Regions from separate parts of the Streptomyces sp. FXJ1.172 genome, predicted to be linked through region 1. Evidence: riboswitches for the same ligand, from Rfam matches in the RefSeq annotation. Region 1 holds a riboswitch; each other region holds the start of a gene.

Region 1 (3,240 bases):
CGACTCCGCCGAGCACACCGAGGAAGCGGGGCGCGGCGAGGACCCGGAGCAGGAAGCGACCGTAGAGGCCGGTAACGAGAACGAGGAGACGGCCAAGTGACCGAGCAGCTCGCCACCATGGACTTCCACCCCCGGCCGCAGCCCGGCGACGCCAAGCCGTGGGCGTTCCCGGCCCCCGAGCGCGACAGTCTCGACAACGGCCTGACGGTGCTGCGCTGCCACCGCCCCGGCCAGCAGGTCGTCGCCGTCGAGGTGCTCCTGGACGCGCCCCTGGACGCCGAGCCGGCCGGCCTGGACGGCGTCGCCACGATCATGGCGCGGGCCTTCTCCGAGGGCACCGACCAGCATTCCGCCGAGGAGTTCGCCGCCGAGCTGGAGCGCGCGGGCGCCACGCTCGACGCGCACGCCGACCACCCCGGCGTCCGCCTGAGCCTGGAGGTCCCCGCCTCCCGCCTGGCCAAGGGCCTCGGCCTGCTCGCCGACGCCCTGCGCGCGCCCGCGTTCGCCGAGAGCGAGGTCGAGCGGCTGGTCCGCAACCGTCTGGACGAGATCCCGCACGAGCTGGCCAACCCCTCCCGCCGGGCCGCCAAGGAGCTGTCCAAGGAGCTGTTCCCGGCGGCCTCGCGCATGTCGCGCCCGCGCCAGGGCACCGAGGAGACGGTCGAGAAGATCGACGCGATCGCCGTGCGCGCCTTCTACGACCGCTACGTCCGCCCCGCCACGGCCACCGCGGTCGTGGTCGGCGACCTCACGGGCATCGACCTGGACGCCCTGCTCGGCGACACCCTGGGCGCCTGGACCGGCACCCCGGGCGAGTCCCGGCCCGTGCCGCCGGTGAGCGCCGACGACACCGGCCGCGTGGTCATCGTGGACCGCCCCGGCGCCGTCCAGACGCAGCTGCTGATCGGCCGCGTCGGCCCCGACCGGCACGACCGCGTGTGGCCCGCCCAGGTGCTCGGCACCTACTGCCTCGGCGGTACCCTCACCTCCCGCCTGGACCGCGTCCTGCGCGAGGAGAAGGGCTACACCTACGGTGTCCGCTCGTTCGGGCAGGTCCTCCGCTCCGCGCCGGACGGCACGGGCGCCTCGCTGCTCGCCATCAGCGGCTCGGTGGACACGCCGAACACGGGTCCCGCGCTGGAGGACCTGTGCAAGGTGCTGCGCACCCTCGCGGCCGAGGGCCTGACCGACGCCGAGCGGGACGTCGCCGTGCAGAACCTCGTCGGGGTGGCGCCGCTGAAGTACGAGACGGCGGCGGCCGTCGCGAGCACGCTGGCCGACCAGGTCGAGCAGCACCTGCCCGACGACTTCCAGGCGACGCTGTACCAGCAGCTGGCCGCGACGGGCACGGTGGAGGCCACGGCGGCCGTTGTGAACGCCTTCCCGGTGGAGCGCCTGGTGACCGTCCTCGTCGGTGACGCCGCCCAGATCAAGGCGCCGGTGGAGGCGCTGGGCATCGGCGAAGTGACCGTGGTGGCGGCCGAGTAACGGCACGCGTGCGAGGGGCCCTGACGACCTACGGGTCGTCAGGGCCCCTTGCTGTTCCACTCCCTTCCCCAGATGCCCGTTTTGGGGCGGAGGTTGCCCGTCTGCCCTGTGGCATGCGCTACAAAATCCGGGATCGGTTTGGGGATTGACGGCGGGCCCGCCTAGCGTCGTCCGGGCTGTTCGTCAGGCAGTGCGCCGCACCCGCGGCACCGGACAGCCATCGCCGAGTCCCCGTACGGCGCGAGCCAGGGGAGCCGGGGACCCACCGTCCCTGGGGTGAATCGGGCGCCCGCGCGGCAGCGAGGGGGGCTCGTAGGAGACCTTCCTGCTCCGAACCCGTCAGCTAACCCGGTAGGCGAGAGGGAAGGAAAGGACCAGCCACTTCATGGCGTTCATGTGCGCCACCGGGAAGCACCGCAAGCCCGGCCGGGTCAAGCGCACCACCGCTCAGGCGGCCGGCATCGCGGCCCTGACCACCACCGGCGTCATCGGCACCCTCGCGGCCGCTCCGGCGTTCGCCGCCGAGAACTCCGCCGAGCAGACCGGCCTCACCCCGGTGATCACCATGGGCGACGACATCGCCGAGCACATCGATGACCAGGCCGCCGCCCAGCAGCGGGCAGCCGAGCAGAAGGCGGCCGAGCAGGCCGCGGCCGAGCGGGCCAAGGAGGTCCGCGCGGCCAAGGAGCGCGCCGCCCGTGAGGCCGAGCGCGAGCGCCTGAACCGCTTCGTCGCCCCGATCACGGACTCGTACGTCTCCACGGGCTACAAGGCCAGCAGCTCCCTGTGGTCCTCCGGCTCCCACACCGGCATCGACTTCCACGCGGCCAGCGGCACCGCCGTCCACGCGGTCGGCTCCGGCACCGTCGTCTCCACCGGCTGGGGCGGCGCCTACGGCAACCAGATCGTGATCCGGATGGCCGACGGCATGTACACCCAGTACGGCCATCTGTCGTCCATCGGTGTCACGGTGGGCCAGCAGGTCACCCCGGGCCAGCAGATCGCCCTGTCCGGCGCGACCGGCAACGTCACCGGACCGCACCTCCACTTCGAGGCCCGGACGACCCCCGACTACGGCTCGGACGTCGACCCCGTCGCCTATCTCCGCAAGCACGGCGTGAACGTCTGACGCACACGGCGCACGGCGTGAACGTCTGACGCGCACGGCGCACGGCGCAACGTGCACGGCGCACCGCGCACGGCAGCCCGGGCCCCGGCTCACCGAGCCGGGGCTTTCGCTGTTTTTCACGATGTCCGCCGGAGGTCCGCGCCGGTCGCTGTTCAACGGCTGCTGTCCAACGGTCGCTGTCCAAAAAATATCCATGGATTCCGGCCCGCCGTCGGAAATTCCGGCTCATTGCAATAGAGTCACGGAACACACGTCCATCGTCGACGTTTCACGGGGATTAAGGCGGAGGTCGGTCATGCGTATTCCGGCGCACTCGGTATGCACGGCGATCCGGGACGACATCGTCGCCGGTGTCCACGAGCGCGGCGGCCGCCTCACCGAGGAAGTCCTGGCCCGCCGCTACGGCGTCTCGCGCGTCCCCGTGCGCGAGGCCCTGCGCACCCTGGAGGCGGAGGGTTTCGTGGTGACGCGCCGGCACGCAGGCGCGTGCGTGGCCGAGCCGACCGAGCAGGAGGCGGCCGACCTGCTGGAGATGCGCATGCTGCTCGAGCCGCTCGGCGCCGCCCGGGCCGCACAGCGGCGCACGGAAGCGCATCTGAAGGTGCTGCGCGGCCTGGTCAGAC
Region 2 (3,240 bases), 2.2 Mb from region 1:
AGGGCGACCGTGGCGACGGGAGCCCCGTGGGCGGCGGCGATCTCGTCCAGGGCCGCGAGGACCTTCTGGCCGCGCTCGGACTCGGCGTGCTTCTGAGCCCCTTCGGCGCGGGCGCTGTCGACCTTCGTGCCGGGGCGGTACTTGCCGGTCAGGAAGCCCGAGGCGAGGGAGAAGTACGGCACCGCGGACAGGTTCTCCTTGGCGGCCAGGTCCTGCAGCGCGCCCTCGTAGGTGTCGCGGGAGACGAGGTTGTAGTGCGGCTGGAGGGCGACGTAGCGGGCGAGGCCCTCGCGGTCGGAGAAGTCCAGGGAGGCCTTGAGGCGCTCGGGGCTGATGTTGGAGGCCGCGATGTGCCGGACCTTGCCCGCCTTCACCAGCTCGTCCAGCGCGCCGATGATCTCCTCGACCGGGACCTCGGGCTTGTCGAAGTGGGTGTAGTAGAGGTCGATGTGGTCAGTGTCCAGGCGGCGCAAGGAGGCGTCTGCGGCGGCCTTGATGTTGGCGGCGGACAGGCCCTGGAACTGCGGGTGCTGGCTGACCTTGGTGGCGATCACGACCTCGGAGCGGTTGCCGCGGGCCTTGACCCACTTGCCGATGATCGTCTCGGACTCGCCGCCCTGGTTGCCCTCGATCCAGGCGGAGTAGGAGTCGGCGGTGTCGATGAAGTTGCCGCCCGCCGCCGCGTAGGCGTCGAGGACGGCGAAGGAGGTCTCCTCGTCGGCGGTCCAGCCGAAGACGTTGCCCCCGAGGGACAGGGGGAAGACCTCGAGGTCGGAAGTGCCGAGTGTGCGCAAGGACGTCATGCCTTGTGTCAACGCCGGCGGTGGATGATCTCATCCCGCCGCCGGCGTTCGTTTCACACGGTTCACCCGGATGCCACGCTCAGGGGTTGAGGCCCTTGCTGCGCAGCCACGGCGCGGGGTCGATGGCGGTGGCCTGGCCGTTCGGGTGCACCTCGAGGTGCAGGTGCGGGCCGGTGACGTTGCCGGTGGCGCCGACCCGGCCGATCACGTCGCCGGTGGAGACCTTCTGGCCGACCGAGACGTTGATCGAGGACTGGTGGCAGAACCACAGCTCGGTGCCGTCGTCCAGGGTGAGGACGGTGCGGTAGCCGTAGGCGCCGGCCCAGCCGGCCTGGGTGACCGTGCCGCCGTGGACGGCCTTGATCAGGGTGCCGGTGGGGGCGGCGAAGTCGAGGCCGGTGTGGTAACCGGAGGACCACATGGCGCCGGGCTGGCCGAAGGTGCCGGTGATCGTGTACGAGACGACGGGCAGCGTGTACTGCTTGGCCAGCTCGGCCAGGCGCTGGTCCTCCTCGGCCTTCTTCGCGTCGGCCTGCGCCTTGTCCTTGGCGGCAGCGGCCTGGGCTGCGGCGTCCTTCTCCGCCTTGGCGGCCGCGTCGGCGGTCTGCTTCTCGGAGGCGGCGATCGCGGCGGCGGTGGCCTTGCTGTCGGCCTTGCTCTGCTGCTGCTCGGCCTGGGCCATGATCCGGTTGCGCAGGGCCTCGCCGGCTCCGCCGCTCTTGCCGCTGTCGGTGCTCACGCCGACGTTGCTGAGCCCGGTGCCGGTGGACTTGGGCGCCTTGGCGGAGCCGCCGTCGAAGAGGTGGCCGACGGAGTCCAGGTCGGGCAGGGATATGGAGACCGGCGGCTTGCCGGTGTGGGCGCTGGCCATGCCGCCCGCGCCGACCGCGGCCATGACACCGACGCCGAGGACGGTGGAGCTGCGGGCGAAGCCGCCGCGCTGCTTGGCGACGCGGTGCCGGCCGCGGACCTGGGCGGTGGAGTCCTCGGTGGGGTTCCACTCCTCCCAGGGACCCTCCTCGGCGCGGTAGGAGCCGTAACCGAAGGTCTCGGGCTCACTCTGCTGGGGAGCGAAGGGGGCTTCTGGGGCAGGCCGGTTGGACGCCACTCGGGCGCACTCCTTTCCTTCCTTCGCCTACCGGGTTAGCTGACGGGTTCGGAGCAGGAAGGTCTCCTACGCGCGTATACCGGGCGTGACTCAGTGAGTTCACGTCGGTGTCCGCGTGATTCACCCCAAGGTGGTGGTTCCCCGGTTCCCTCGCGGGATTCGGCGCGTGCGCACGGAGCCGCCTCTTGTGACGGCTGGGACGACCGCGCTGCGTTATCGAACGTTAATAGACCTGACAGTCACTTTCCAAGCTGTTCGGCTTGATCATTAACGCTTTTCGGCCAGGACTTACCAGCCAGGACCACGGCAAACCGGGCGAGTTGGCCATCGTTCAGGAGCATTGGCGTTTTTGATGGCGTCTCAGATGTTATGCGGAGGGCGGTCGTCCGATCACCCTGAGTGAAGGGGATCGCCGCCGCGGGCGCGGGCGGGCGGATGAAGCGAAGGAAGCGAAGGAAGCGAATGACCCCGTTCGGCGGGGCCCGGAGAAACCGGTGTGCGAGCACTCCCGCGGATGACGTATGCTTGAGACACAACGACGCGGGGTGGAGCAGCTCGGTAGCTCGCTGGGCTCATAACCCAGAGGTCGCAGGTTCAAATCCTGTCCCCGCTACTGAAGGCTCAGGGCCCGGAATCCACTGGATTCCGGGCCCTGAGTGTTATGAGGGGGCTCTCACCCCACCAGATGCCTGTTGGGCTCCTTCGCCTGCGACTCGTACTCCGGCAGGACGACCACCTCGGCACCCGCCTTCACCAGCACGCCGCTCCCGTCGGCCGCATCCACGAACGTGTCCGGCTCGCGCCAGGCCGTGACCACCCGCCGCACCCCCGCCCGGAGGATCAGCTCGGAGCACGGCGCGGGCCGCGAGGCCCGGCGGGCGCAGGGCTCGAGGCTGCTGTACACCGTGGCCCCGGCCAGCCTGGGGTCGGCCGGATCGAGCTTGGCCAGCGCGGCCTCCTCCGCGTGGACCACGGGATCGCCGCCCTCGCGCGAGTGGCCGCGCGCCAGCTCCGTGCCATCGGCGGCGACCACCACCGCGCCGACGCTGAACGCCGTCCCGGAAGGCGGGCACAGCGCGGCCAGCTCGCAGGCGGTGCGCAGCCAGTGGCGGTCGGCGGCGGTGGGGGCGGGACCGGCACCGGGGGCGGTGGGTTCGTAGCGCATGAGGACGACGTCCTCGATCCGGCGGGTTTCGACGAGCCGGAGCCGGCCGCCCTGGTACGCGCCGGGGCCGAACAGGCGGGGGGCGGCCGGGTCGCCGACGAAGAGCGGGGCGAGGACCAGCTGGAGTTCGTCGGCGAGGCCCTGCTGGAGCAGCTGGGTGTGGA
Region 3 (3,240 bases), 1.4 Mb from region 1:
CCGTCCTCACCGTCCGCACGCCGGCGCACTCTCGAACCGGCTCGAGCGGGGGGACCCCCGCCGGCCGTATCGAGCGGCTCACCGCCGACCACGTCATCGCGGCGACCGGCTACCGCGTCAGCCTCGCGGCGATGGACTTCCTGGGCCACGGACTGCGCACCCGACTCGCCGTGAGCCGCGGCACGCCGAAGCTCGGCCCCGGCTGTGTGTCGTCCGTCCCCGGCCTGTACTTCACCGGCCTCCCGGCGGCGTCCTCGTACGGCCCGGTGATGCGCTTCGTGTGCGGTACGCGGTTCGCCTCCCCGCGCCTGGCGAAACACCTGGCGGCCGCTCACGGCTGACCTGTGCCGATCGCCGCGCGGATGGTCAACAGGGTGACATCGTGCGCCACTTGGGGCTGATGAGCACGTAAGTACGCAGGACGACAAGGTGAGTCGGAGGGGCGCCGGATCCGTATTCTCTGATCATGGCAGCCTCCCCCGCATATGCACTGATCGCCACTGACCTGGACGGAACGCTGCTGCGCGGCGACGACACGGTCTCCGACCGGTCGCTCGCGGCGCTGGGGAGGGTGGCGCGGGCCGGCGGACGGCACCTGGTGGTGACGGGCCGGCCCGCCCCGCGGGTACGGCCGCTGCTGGCCCGCCTCGGCTGCACGGGGCTCGCGGTGTGCGGGCAGGGCGCACAGGTCTACGACGCCGCGGCCGGCCGCCTCTTGTGGTCGGTCAGGCTGGACCGGGCACTGGCCGAGACAGCGCTCGGCAAGATCGAGGCAGAGGTGGGGCAGGTCTACGCGGCCGTGGACCAGGACGGCGTCGACGGGCTCACGCTCATCGAACCGGGGTACCGGATGCCGCACCCGACGCTGCCCGCGGTGCGGGTCGGCCGGCGCGACGACCTGTGGAGCGAGCCCATCAGCAAGGTGCTGCTGCGCCATGCCGCCCTGTCCGACGACGAGTTGGCGGACATCGCGCGCGCGGTGGTGGGTTCGCTCGCGACGGTCACCATGTCGGGGCCGGGGACCGTGGAACTCCAGCCGTGCGGGGTGACCAAGGCGACCGGGCTGGCACTGGCCGCCGAGCGGCTGGGGATCGAGGCCCCACAGGCCCTGGCGTTCGGGGACATGCCCAACGACATCCCGATGTTCGACTGGGCCGGACACGGGGTCGCCATGGCCAACGCCCACCCCGAACTCAAGGCGGTGGCCGACGAGATCACCTTGTCGAACGAGGACGACGGCATCGCCGTCGTCCTCGAACGACTCTTTCCGGCCGGCTGACCGGCACATCAGTGCGCACCGGGCAGCCGGGTCCGGGGCGGCCGTGTCTCAGGCCGCCGTGGTGTCTCAGTACGCGCTGTAGACGTTGTCGATGGAGCCGTAGCGCGCGGCGGCGTAGTTGCAGGCCGCGGTGATGTTGGCCACCGGGTCGTAGATGTTGGAGGAGGTGCCGGGCACGTGGTACGCGTTGAAGGTCGGGTCGATGACCTGGAGCAGTCCCTTGGACGGGATGCCGGCGGCGGCGTTGGAGTCCCAGAGGTTGATGGCCAGCGGGTTGCCGGAGGACTCCCGCATGACGTTGCGGTAGATGCTGCTGTAGCTGCCCGGGATGCCCTTCTGGGCCATGACCGCGAGCGACTGGCGGATCCAGCCGTCGAGGTTGTTCGAGTATCCGGTGGTGGTGGAGGCCTTCGTGGTGGCCGTCGTGCCGGTGGTGGCGGAGGCGCTGGTGGCCCCGATGACCGGCAGTGCGAGGACGGCGGCACCGGTGCCGACGACGGCGAGGGTGCGGACGAGACGGCTGGTCCGGGTACGGCGGTGCTGAGCGGTGGCACGCATGGGGAGTTCCTCTCCGCCGCCTGCGAGGTGAGCTGTCGGGTTCGGGCGGGGAGGTGCCCGGCCGCGCCTTCCGGAGAAGGCGAGGCTTCACCCCAAGCCGTTCCGGTGCGACGTGGGCCGACCGGTCCGGCGACTTACCTGGGTCCCCCGCTCCTGCCGTACGAAATGAGTTCGCGGATGGTTATGCGGGTGGCGGCAGGATTCGGCGTCCACCCGATGGCCGGGAACGTATGCGAGAGCACATGTCCGGAACAAGTGCCAGATTCACGGAAAACCCTATTTGACCTTGGTCTATGCCCTATGGGGTACTTGATCCTTTGCGGTTGCCAACCATCAACTCGTCAGCGGGGCAAGGGGGGAGGGAGGGTTCGGCGACGGGCGTGCGGGGATGGGGTCCGTGACCCAACTCACGAAATGGCAAATCACCTCAAATCGGATATGAGGTTTTTAGGGCATTTGCAGCCGAGTGAGACGTATGCCGGGGCGCGTGGAGGGGTGTGCAGGGAGTGGGAGTGGTCGAGTGGGGGTCGGGATGCGATCGGGAAGCGGTGGAGGGGGCGGCGGCAGGGGTGACGGAGAGTGGAGGGCGGGATGGTCGGCGGACGACCCGGAAGCGGCCCGCGCAGGCCTGCGGAGGGGGCGGATCGGGGGACGGTGGAACCTGTGACGCGACGCCCGTCGTTGTCCTGGTGACCGCGGGTGCCCGGGGAAGGGGTGGAGGTGTTACTCCGCTCGCCCCTCGGTTCGAGACAAAGCGCAAGGGTTCCTGTTAAGTCGATGAATGTCCGTTCTTACCGTCCGATCAGAAACATGCCGGTCGTGATCCAATACCGCCCGGGCTGGACCGGTGGGCGCTATCGGTGATCGAAACGGGACCGGATACGCTGACTCGAGTGATGGCAGCGACCTATCGACAAGCCGTGTAATCGCCAGCAGACACCAGCAGACAGGAGACCCCTCGTGACCGTCGTCGGGCCGTTCGGGCTGAGCGTGCGGGACCAGGCTCTCGAAGCCGATGTCCAGGCCGGATTGGCGGCTGTCGAGGAAGGCTTGCTCGAGGCCACCAAGAGCGAGGTCCCGTTCATCACGGAGGCCGCGCAGCACCTCGTACGGGCCGGCGGGAAGCGGTTCAGGCCGCTGCTCGTGATGCTCGCGGCCCAGTTCGGCGACCCCTACGCGCCGGGCGTGGTGCCGTCGGCCGTCGTCGTGGAGCTGACCCACCTCGCCACGCTGTACCACGACGACGTGATGGACGAGGCGGCCGTGCGGCGCGGCGTGGACAGCGCCAACACCCGCTGGAACAACTCCGTCGCGGTCCTCACCGGCGACTTCCTCTTCGCCCGCGCCTCCCAGATCCTCGCCGACCTCGGGCCCGAGGCGGTCCGGGTGCAGGCCCTCGCGTT
Region 4 (3,240 bases), 2.6 Mb from region 1:
CTCACCCGCCTGCCCGACCTGCGGCTCGCCGCCGATCCGGCCGATCTGCGCCGGCGCGGCGGGCTCATCATGCGGGGCCTGCGCACCCTGCCTGTGGAGTTCACTCCGGCCACCCGTGAAGTCGTAGAACCGTGAACGTGAAGGGCGTTCAACTCTGTGATCTTCACGTGATCTGCGCGGCATTAACTTGTGACAAGTGATCGTCTGCCGATACGTTCACCCATCAGCGTGGCGACAGGCACCACCCGCCGCGCCGGTCCTGCTGTCGCACGAAAGGTTTCCGCATGCTCACCGGGAACGGTCGTCACCGTCGCCCCCGTCAGGCTCCGGCCCTCCTCGTCGCGGCAGGGGTGACCGGCTCCGCCATCGCCATCCCGCTGCTCGGCGCCGCGAGCGCCGACGCGGCCGACGGCACCACGTGGGACAAGGTCGCCCAGTGCGAGAGCGGCGGTTCGTGGAGCGCGGACACCGGCAACGGCTACTACGGCGGCCTGCAGATATCGCAGGACGACTGGGCCAAGTACGGCGGCACGCAGTACGCCGACAGTGCCGACCAGGCCAGCCGCTCCCAGCAGATCGCCGTCGCCGAGAAGATCCTGGCCGACCAGGGCACCAAGCCGTGGACGATGTGCGCCCTGACGGCCGGGCTGACCTCCAACTCCGGTTCGGTCGACGTCGACACGGGCGTCGGGAACTCCGGGAACGGCAAGGCGTCGGGCAATGACTCCGGATCGGCCGACGACTCCGGCGCGTCCGGTCTGTCGGATTCCTCCGGTTCCGGAACCGGGTCCGGTTCCGGCTCCCCCTCCGGCCCGGCGTCCGGCTCGGGCTCGTCCACGGGCACCGGCGTCACGCCGTCCCCGAGTCCGAGCGGGGGTGCGGACAAGACGCCGGGCGCGACGCACGGCTCCACCGGGAGCAACGCCCCCAAGTCCGACAAGACCGACAAGGCGGATGCATCCGGCTCTTCCGGTTCGTCCGGCTCCTCCGGCAGCGGGAACTCGCAGGGAGCCGACAGCTACCCCACGGCGACTCCCGGAACGGACGAGTCGGACAATTCCCCGCAGGGTGCCGGTTCTTGGAGCCTCGTCGACACCGGGGCCCTCAGCAGTGGCGGACGTCACCGCGGCGGCAGTGCGGACGAAGGTGCGGCAAACGGTCAAAGCGCCCCGTCCTCGGGCCGTCACGCGAGCCGCGAGCCGGACGCGTACACCGTCCGCGAGGGCGACACCCTCACCTCCATCGCCGACTCCCTTGGCGTCGACGGCGGATGGCGCGCGCTGTACGCCGGCAACAAGAAGGCCATCGGTGCCGACCCGAACCACATCGCCGCCGGTCAGACCCTGAATGTCGGGGGCGAAAAGGGCGACGAGTAGCGGGAGTTGGCGCCCCGTTTCGCGGCCGATGTCCGGTTTGGTGAAAGTGTGGGATGAGTCTCAGAAGCCCTGATCGTCTTTGAAATTCCGCCGAACGCATGTCTACGGTCAGGACCGCTCGTCACCACGAGCCCCGGCAGTCGCAACGCCGAATCCTGCCAGCGATTGCCCGGGAACAGTCGTCGCGTCAAGCGCCGTAGGCAGGAGCGGGGGACCCAAGGTAGGCGCCGGAACCGGTAGTTGATGCCGGAACCGGCTGGGGGTGAAGCCGCGGCTCGCGAACAGCGGGCCCGCGGCCGGGCAACTCAACCGGCCCGAACCCGACAGCTCACCTCGCAGGCGTCGGTGAGGGGATCGATCCATGCTGTTCTCCGGCAAGGGCAAGCACCGCCGCCCGTCCAAGGCCGTCCGCGTCGTCGCACTCGCCGGTGTCACCGGCGCCGCCGTGGCCGCCCCGCTGATGGCGGCCGGCAACGCCTCCGCCGCCACCGCCTCCGAGTGGGACACGGTCGCCCAGTGCGAGTCGGGTGGCAACTGGTCCATCAATACCGGCAACGGCTTCTTCGGCGGCCTGCAGTTCACCGCCTCCACCTGGGCCGCGTACGGCGGCACGCAGTACGCCGCGCAGGCCAACCAGGCCACCAAGGCGCAGCAGATCGCCGTCGCCGAGAAGGTCCTCGCCTCGCAGGGCAAGGGCGCCTGGCCGGTCTGCGGCACGGGCCTGTCCTCCGCCGCCTACAACGGCTCCGCCCCCACCACCTCGTCGAAGACCACCTCGTCGAGCACGGGTGCGGCCACCCGCTCCACCGACCAGCAGGCCGCCAACCGCTCCGCCGAGCGCACGGCCCCGTCGGCGGCCAAGACCGTCACCACCCCGACCGGCAAGAAGGTCAAGAAGGGCGACGGCGAGTACAAGGTCGTCAAGGGCGACAGCCTCAGCTCCATCGCCGAGAAGCACCACGTGCAGGGCGGCTGGCAGAAGCTGTTCAAGCTGAACAAGGACATCGTCGAGGACGCCAACCTCATCTACCCGGGCCAGCAGCTGCACCTGAAGTGACACCCGGCTGCGAGCCCTCGCACAGTGCCCTCACATCCCCGCCCCCCACGCTGAAGGCCCCGTGAGGGCCACCCCCCGTCCCCACGGGCTCCCCGCCCCGGCGCGTGTTCCCCCGTACGCGCCGGGGCGGGGCTTTTGTTTCCCCACTCTTCAGCAGGGTCTCATCGGCACCCCCCTTTGTTCCGAGGGTGAACAATGGGTACCGTCTGCGTGTCCTCCCCGTCCACGGGACGGTCGGTCGCCGGCTGATCCTCCCAAGGCGGTTAGGCTCTAGTCGCAAGGCACAGCCGTAAGGCACACCGCCCCGCACTTCCAGCGTCACATCCAAGAAGGAGATGCTCGTGCCGTCCATCGACGTCGTCGTAGCCCGGGAAATCCTGGACTCCCGAGGCAACCCCACGGTCGAGGTCGAGGTCGGCCTCGACGACGGCAGCACGGGTCGTGCCGCCGTCCCGTCCGGCGCCTCGACCGGTGCCTTCGAGGCCATCGAGCTGCGCGACGGTGACCCGAACCGCTACCTGGGCAAGGGCGTGGAGAAGGCGGTCCTCGCCGTCATCGAGCAGATCGGCCCGGAGCTGGTCGGCTACGACGCCACCGAGCAGCGCCTGATCGACCAGGCCATGTTCGACCTGGACGCCACCGACAACAAGGGCTCCCTCGGCGCCAACGCCATCCTCGGCGTCTCCCTCGCCGTCGCCCACGCCGCCTCCGAGGCCAGCGACCTCCCCCTCTTCCGCTACCTGGGCGGCCCGAACGCGCACCTGCTGCCGGTGCCGATGATGAACATCCTGAACGGCGGCTCGCACG

Evidence for each region. Region 1 has a riboswitch for cyclic di-AMP ahead of A6P39_RS12780 (M23 family metallopeptidase). Riboswitches for the same ligand answer to the same signal wherever they lie in the genome.
Region 2: another riboswitch for cyclic di-AMP. It lies ahead of A6P39_RS22675 (M23 family metallopeptidase); the one in region 1 lies ahead of A6P39_RS12780 (M23 family metallopeptidase).
Region 3: another riboswitch for cyclic di-AMP. It lies ahead of A6P39_RS18970 (transglycosylase SLT domain-containing protein); the one in region 1 lies ahead of A6P39_RS12780 (M23 family metallopeptidase).
Region 4: another riboswitch for cyclic di-AMP. It lies ahead of A6P39_RS24840 (LysM peptidoglycan-binding domain-containing protein); the one in region 1 lies ahead of A6P39_RS12780 (M23 family metallopeptidase).

What each region holds. Positions count from the first base shown of each region.
Region 1 covers NZ_CP119133.2:2,895,054-2,898,293, reverse strand. Annotated here, with positions in the region: gene A6P39_RS12790 (M16 family metallopeptidase) at 1-100, shown strand, start outside; gene A6P39_RS12785 (M16 family metallopeptidase) at 118-1,488, shown strand; cyclic di-AMP (ydaO/yuaA leader) riboswitch at 1,700-1,861, shown strand; gene A6P39_RS12780 (M23 family metallopeptidase) at 1,874-2,617, shown strand; gene A6P39_RS12775 (GntR family transcriptional regulator) at 2,913-3,240, shown strand, end outside.
Region 2 covers NZ_CP119133.2:5,073,046-5,076,285, reverse strand. Annotated here, with positions in the region: gene A6P39_RS22680 (aldo/keto reductase) at 1-803, opposite strand, end outside; gene A6P39_RS22675 (M23 family metallopeptidase) at 883-1,911, opposite strand; cyclic di-AMP (ydaO/yuaA leader) riboswitch at 1,921-2,086, opposite strand; tRNA gene A6P39_RS22670 (tRNA-Met) at 2,451-2,524, shown strand; gene A6P39_RS22665 (dihydrofolate reductase family protein) at 2,585-3,240, opposite strand, start outside.
Region 3 covers NZ_CP119133.2:4,274,542-4,277,781, reverse strand. Annotated here, with positions in the region: gene A6P39_RS18980 (NAD(P)-binding domain-containing protein) at 1-341, shown strand, start outside; gene A6P39_RS18975 (HAD family hydrolase) at 467-1,279, shown strand; gene A6P39_RS18970 (transglycosylase SLT domain-containing protein) at 1,346-1,837, opposite strand; cyclic di-AMP (ydaO/yuaA leader) riboswitch at 1,842-2,023, opposite strand; gene A6P39_RS18965 (polyprenyl synthetase family protein) at 2,798-3,240, shown strand, end outside.
Region 4 covers NZ_CP119133.2:5,540,705-5,543,944, forward strand. Annotated here, with positions in the region: gene A6P39_RS24830 (cytochrome P450 family protein) at 1-135, shown strand, start outside; gene A6P39_RS24835 (LysM peptidoglycan-binding domain-containing protein) at 285-1,376, shown strand; cyclic di-AMP (ydaO/yuaA leader) riboswitch at 1,559-1,733, shown strand; gene A6P39_RS24840 (LysM peptidoglycan-binding domain-containing protein) at 1,738-2,433, shown strand; gene eno (phosphopyruvate hydratase) at 2,769-3,240, shown strand, end outside.